2 linked regions of the Noviherbaspirillum saxi genome follow. The protein of the gene in region 1 interacts with the protein of each later gene in a pairwise test. Links are inferred from orthologs where the notes say so. Each region holds a gene or a part of one and is shown in the gene's direction. Other genes may lie near its edges. The genes, in order: rlmN and ftsZ.

Region 1 (3,294 bases):
CATTTGCCGAGACCGGAAAAGTCTCGCTTGGATACAGTCGCAATGGTTGCCATGCCGGCAAAAATCGCGGCGGTTCCACCGAATGCCGTCATGATCAGCGAGGCGCCATTGGAAAATCCGAGCGTGTAACTGATCAGGCGGGATAGCATCAAGCCCATGAAAAACGTAAAGCCTAGCAGGATGGCTACGCCAAGGCCAGAGTTCTTGGTTTTCTCAATTGCATAAAAGAAACCGAATGCAATTGCCAGGAAGAGAAAGAAGCCGATGACCGGACTGCCGGAAAAGAGGTTGAACCGGAATTGCACGCCTACCCATGCGCCCAACACTGTGGGAAGCATTGAGATGGCAAGCAGCCAATAGGTGTTTCTCAGTACGCGGTTACGTACCACAAGTGCATCGGTTGACGCACCAAAAGTATGTGGAAGCTTGTGCTCCATATTTCCTCCATTCGGATTACTTGCCATGTATTGACAGCATAGCACGCATCAATACGCATTTTCTTGGGATAGATGGAACCAAGCGAAGTTCACGCCCTCAAAACGCGCTGGCTTTGAGGAAAGTCCTTGATAAGGGGCTTTCATGCTAAAATAGAAGGTTAGTTGCTTTATCAATTATCAATCTTAACCCTTTCTTTTTATTGGAGTTTTTACAGATGGCAATCGAGCGCACCCTGTCGATCATCAAACCGGACGCAGTAGCAAAAAACGTGATCGGTCAGATTTATACCCGTTTTGAGAACGCCGGCCTGAAAGTTATCGCCGCTCGCATGGCGCAGCTGTCCCGCACCGAAGCAGAAGGCTTTTACGCTGTTCACCGCGAACGTCCTTTCTTCAAGGACCTCGTCGATTTCATGATTTCCGGCCCGGTCATGATCCAGGCCCTCGAAGGTGAAGGCGCAATCGCCAAGAACCGCGAGCTGATGGGTGCAACCGATCCGAAGAAGGCAGACAAGGGCACGATCCGCGCCGACTTCGCCGATTCGATCGATGCAAACGCAGTACACGGATCCGACGCAGAAGAGACTGCAAAGGTTGAAATCTCGTATTTCTTCCCTGCGCTGAACGTCTACTCCCGCTAATTTAAAATCCGTTTGCCTTGGCCACCTGTCGTGAACAGGGCAAACAACATGATGAAGACTTGCCATGACGGACCTCACCAATCTGCTGGATCTCGATCCCGCGCAACTCGTTGCCTATTGCGGCGAGTTGGGTGAGAAACCGTTTCGCGCCAAACAATTGCAGCGCTGGATCCACCAGTTCGGCGCCAGCGATTTCGATGCAATGACCGACCTCGCGAAGTCCTTGCGCGATAAGCTGAGAACCCGCGCAACGATTTCCGCCCCCTCCATTATCAGTGACCACACCTCTGCCGATGGCACCCGCAAATGGCTGCTTGACGTCGGGCAAGGCAACGCGGTCGAAACCGTATTCATTCCCGAAGAAAACCGTGGCACCCTGTGTATCTCTACGCAGGCAGGATGTGCGGTCAATTGCAGGTTTTGCTCAACCGGCAAGCAGGGCTTTAGCCGCAACCTCACGGTAGGCGAAATCATTGGCCAGTTGTGGATGGCGGAGTTTGAATTGCGCCGTACCAAGGGAATCGAGCCAGGGCACAAAGGCGAACGTCAAATCACCAACGTGGTGATGATGGGTATGGGCGAACCCTTGCTGAATTTCGAGCCCACAGTGACTGCGCTCAAGCTCATGCTGGATGACAATGCCTATGGCTTGTCCCGCCGCCGCGTGACCGTGTCTACGAGTGGCGTGGTGCCAATGATGGACAAACTGTCGCAGGAATGTCCGGTAGCGCTTGCTGTCTCCGTCCATGCCTCGAACGATGAATTGCGAGACGGTCTGGTGCCTCTGAACAAGAAATATCCATTGGCCGATCTGATGGCCGCGTGCCGTCGCTATCTTGAGTTCGCTCCCAGGGACTTTATTACTTTTGAGTACTGCATGCTCGACGGCGTCAACGATACCGACGCGCATGCACGCGAATTGATCGCACTGGTGCAAGGCGGAAGCGAACCGGTGCCTTGCAAGTTCAACCTTATTCCTTTCAATCCTTTCCCGGAGTCGGGCCTGAAGCGGTCGAACAATCCGCGCATCAAGGCATTTGCCCAAATACTGATGGATGCGGGTATTGTCACTACCGTGCGCAAGACGCGTGGCGATGACATTGATGCAGCATGCGGACAACTGGCCGGGGAAGTTCAGGATCGCACGCGAGTGCAGGAGCGCATGCAAAAAATGGCGGAGTACCAGAAAAAATTTGGCAAGGACTTTGGTCGAATTGTCGAGGTGTCTCGGTGAGCCGCACTGCCAAGTTTGCCTGGTGCGCTTCGGTTGCAGCCATAGTGCTGCTGCTGGCGGGATGCGCCAGTACGCCTGGTTCCAGCGGCCGGGCCGAACTGCTGACAAGCTCCGATCAGACCGATAACCAGAAACGGGCACGCATACGTCTGCAGCTGGCAATTGGCTATTACGAGCAGCGTCAGCCCGCCGTGGCACTGGATGAAATCAAGCAGGCGCTGGCTGCCGATCCGGATTTCGCCGATGCCTACAGCATGCGCGGCCTGATTTACATGGAGATGGGCGAGCTGCGGCTGGCGGAAGATAACTTTCTGACTGCGCTCCGTTTCGCGCCCAATTCGCCTGATTTCAACAATAACTATGGCTGGTTCCTCTGCCAGAACGGGCGGGAACAGCAATCGATTTCCTATTTTGAAACCGCGTTAAAGAATCGTGCCTATCAGTCTCCGGCAAAGGCACTCAATAATGCGGGTACGTGCAGTCTCAAGCTGAAAGACAGGATTGCGGCCGAGCGGTATTTTTCGCAGGCATTTCAATATGATCCGGGCAACCCGTCGACCAATGTCAATCTTGCGCGGCTCTACTTCGATCGGCAGGATTTTGATCGGGCGAGATTCTATATCAGTCGCGTGATGAAAGCCGATGTCATGACGGCGGACGTGCTTTGGCTTGCCATCAGGATCGAACGCAAGCTAGGCGATCGTGCCGCCGAATCGAGTCTGGCCACCCAGCTGCGCCGTCGCCATGCGGGGTCTGCGGAATATGCCGCATATCAACGTGGAGCATTCAATGAGTGACGCAGGCATCAACGATGCGGCAATGTCCGGTGACCCGTCTGGTGGTCATCCGATTCTCGTTTCGCCGGGTGCGCAACTGGCTGCCCATCGGCAGGAGCGCGGTTGGAGCATTGAGCAGGTTGCTAGCCAGCTGAATCTCGCTCCGCGCCAGGTGGCTGCTATCGAGGCGGACGATTACCCGTCGC
Region 2 (3,292 bases), 1.3 Mb from region 1 along the record:
GGAACGTCTATACCGGTATCGCCGGCAGCCATATCCGCAGCTTCAATTCGAGCGGGATGGTGGCCATCAAGGACAAGGAAGTCACCGCCACCGACGTGGCGCGCGTGATCGAAACCGCGAAGGCGGTCAACATCCCGACCGATCAGCAGTTGCTGCATACGGTTCCGCAGGAATTCATCGTCGACAGCCAGGATGACGTGCGCGAGCCGATAGGCATGAGCGGCATCCGGCTGGAAGTGAAGGTACACATCGTGACCGGCGCGGTCTCGGCGGTGCAGAACGTCGTCAAGTGCGTGCGCCGCTGCGGTCTTGAAGTATCCGACCTGATCCTGCACCCGATGGCATCGGCCGACGCGGTGCTGACGCCGGATGAAAAGGAACTGGGCGTGGTGTTGATCGACATCGGCGGCGGCACCACCGATGTCGCGATCTTCACCGAAGGCGCGATCCGCCACACTGCGGTCATTCCGATCGCGGGCGACCAGATCACCAACGACATCGCGATGGCCTTGCGCACGCCGACGGCGGAAGCCGAGGAAATCAAGCTGCGCTACGGCGTCGCCAAGCAGGTGCTGGCGGATCCGGGCGAATCGCTGGAAGTGCCGGGACTGGGCGATCGCGGTTCGCGCAGCCTGTCGCGCCAGGCGCTGGCGGCGGTGATCGAGCCGCGCGTCGAAGAATTGTTTGCGCTCGTGCATCAGGTGGTGCGCGAGTCGGGCTATGAAGAAGTGCTGTCGTCAGGACTGGTACTGACGGGCGGCTCGGCAATGATGCCGGGCATGGTAGAGCTGGCGGAAGACATCTTCCTCAAGCCGGCGCGTTTGGGTGTACCCGAGTACAGCGGCCAGTTGGCGGATGTCGTACGCAGCCCCCGCTATTCCACCGTGCTCGGTTTGTTGCTGGAAGCAAAAAAGCAGTACTTGCGCGGCCATATCGTCACCCGCCAGGATGGTTCGGTGAAAGCGGTATGGCAACGCATGAAAGAGTGGTTCCTGGGTAATTTCTAAAATCAAAAATCGTCATTTGCAAAGAACGCAGTTTGCAGTTGCTAGTCGCCACACCGCGTGGTGACTAACGACTGAAAACTGCATCATCATCTAAGGGAGTCATCATGGAAATCGATATGATCGATAACGCAAACCTGGGCACGGTGATCAAGGTGGTCGGTGTTGGCGGCGCGGGCGGCAATGCAGTGCAACACATGATCAATAAGGGCGTGTCCGGCGTGGAATTCATCGCCGCAAATACCGACGCGCAAGCATTGGCGACTTCAAAGGCCAACAACGTCATCCAGATCGGCGAAACCGGCCTGGGCGCCGGCATGAAGCCGGAAGTGGGCCGCAAGCTGGCCGAAGAATCGCGCACGCGCATCGTTGATGCACTGCGCGGCGCGCACATGGTGTTCATCGCAGCCGGAATGGGCGGCGGCACCGGCACCGGCGCCGCACCGATCGTGGCCGAAGTGGCGAAGGAACTGGGCGCGCTGACTGTTGCAGTCGTGTCCAAGCCTTTCTCCTACGAAGGCGCGAAGTGCATGGAAATCGCCGACGAAGGCCTGGAAGCATTGTCCCAGCACGTCGATTCGCTGATCGTCATCCTCAACGAAAAGCTCGAAGAGATTTACGAAGACGACAGCATGATCGAATGGCTGCAGCATGCCGACGACGTGCTCAACAACGCGGTGGCTGGCATCGCCGAAATCATCAATGTGCCGGGTCACATCAACGTTGACTTCAATGACGTCAAGACCATCATGGGCGAGCAGGGCAAGGCAATGATGGGTACGGCAACCGCGTCCGGCGTCGACCGTGCACGTATTGCGGCCGAGCAGGCCGTCGCATCGCCGCTGCTCGACGGCATCGACCTGTCCGGTGCGCGCGGTGTGCTGGTCAATGTCACTGCCAGCCGTGGCTTGAAGGGTAAGGAAATCAAGGAAGTCATGGCGACGGTCCGTGCTTTCGCCGCGCCGGACGCGTCGATTGCGCAGGGCATCGCCTACGACGACTCCATGGGCGACGATATCCGCGTCACCGTGGTCGCCACCGGCCTGGGCCGCTCGCGCAAGAACGTGCAGCTGGTCCAGACACCGGTCCTGCGCACAGGCACGCACAACGAGCCGATCATGCAGAGCACCGGCATGATGAATCACGGTTCGGCCCAGCCTGGCGGTTCCTTCGAAGGCTTGAGCAAGCCGGCGGTATGGCGTCGCGAATCCGCGTCGGATACCGTGCGCGCGCTGGAAAAGAATGGCATGGAAACCTATGACATTCCGGCCTTCCTGCGCAAGCAGGCGGACTGAGTCGAAATAGCCGGCGTATACTTGCGCCGGTGCAGAAAAGGCAATAACAAGGCATACTGCGGTCTGTACGCCGCGCCCCTCGTGAAAACGGGCGGCGCGGCGTTTTTATTGGCGTTAGCGCCATGGCAATACCGCCACATCACATCAAATACGAGGACACATCATGACCATCAAGATCGGTGATCGCCTGCCGGAAGGCTCCCTTTCAGAATTTATCGAAGTCGAATCGGAAGGCTGCTCACTCGGCCCGAATACCTTCAACGTCAGCGAGCTGACCAAGGGCAAGAATATTGCCATTTTCGGATTGCCGGGCGCGTACACACCGACCTGTTCCGCCAAACATGTGCCGGGTTATATCCAGCATGCGGCTGATCTAAAAGCCAAGGGCGTGGATGAAATCTGGTGCGTTTCGGTGAACGATGCTTTCGTGATGGGTGCCTGGGGGCGTGATCAGAAGGCTACCGGTACCGTGCGCATGATGGCAGACGGGAATGCGGCGTTTTCGAAGGCGCTGGGCTTGGATGCGGACTTCAGCAAGTTTGGTATGGGGACGCGGTCGCAGCGGTATTCGATGCTGGTGGAAGATGGGGTGGTGAAGCAGCTGAATGTGGAGCATGCGGGGAAGTTTGAGGTTTCGAATGCTGAGACGTTGTTGGGGCAGTTGGGGTAAGGTTTTCGCTCTTCGGTAATTCGGTTCTTTTCGTTCTTCGGACGGGCTAGCCGGGACTGGCCCCGGCGGGCCACTTACTTTCTTTGCTTCGCCAAAGAAAGTAAGCAAAGAAAGGCGACCGGCGCTCGCAGCCCTTCGGGTCCCCGCCGGTGTGCATACGCAAGCGGGAAGCGAAACAAACTCGCCTGCGGCTTAGACAGGTTTCGCTTCTTTATCCGCTTGCGTATGCACACCGGCGGCTGCTCACAGCGGGAAAGGCTGACACCCATCCCCACCCTGACCCTCCCCTTGAAGGGGAGGGAATCATGCGTTCTTTACATTTC

What was found.
Region 2: the proteins of rlmN (region 1) and ftsZ interact in binary tests that used the Escherichia coli proteins (3 or more experiments, as listed by UniProt). The link is inferred for Noviherbaspirillum saxi from one-to-one orthologs.

What each region holds. Positions count from the first base shown.
Region 1 is NZ_QYUO01000001.1:2,054,807-2,058,100, reverse strand. The notes cover bases 256-3,227. They hold rlmN (dual-specificity RNA methyltransferase RlmN), read left to right. Parts: upstream 256-1,142; coding sequence 1,143-2,312; downstream 2,313-3,227. Other genes in these bases: D3871_RS09545 (helix-turn-helix domain-containing protein), read left to right, coding at 3,102-3,227; pilW (type IV pilus biogenesis/stability protein PilW), read left to right, coding at 2,309-3,109; ndk (nucleoside-diphosphate kinase), read left to right, coding at 653-1,078; D3871_RS09565 (Bax inhibitor-1/YccA family protein), read right to left, coding at 256-437. In the rest of the region: more of D3871_RS09565, read right to left, coding at 1-255; more of D3871_RS09545, read left to right, coding at 3,228-3,294.
Region 2 is NZ_QYUO01000001.1:751,431-754,722, forward strand. What follows is about bases 236-3,205. They hold ftsZ (cell division protein FtsZ), read left to right. Parts: upstream 236-1,111; coding sequence 1,112-2,299; downstream 2,300-3,205. Other genes in these bases: ftsA (cell division protein FtsA), read left to right, coding at 236-1,007; D3871_RS03685 (peroxiredoxin), read left to right, coding at 2,463-2,969. Outside these bases: more of ftsA, read left to right, coding at 1-235. UniProt on the Escherichia coli protein: Essential cell division protein that forms a contractile ring structure (Z ring) at the future cell division site. The regulation of the ring assembly controls the timing and the location of cell division.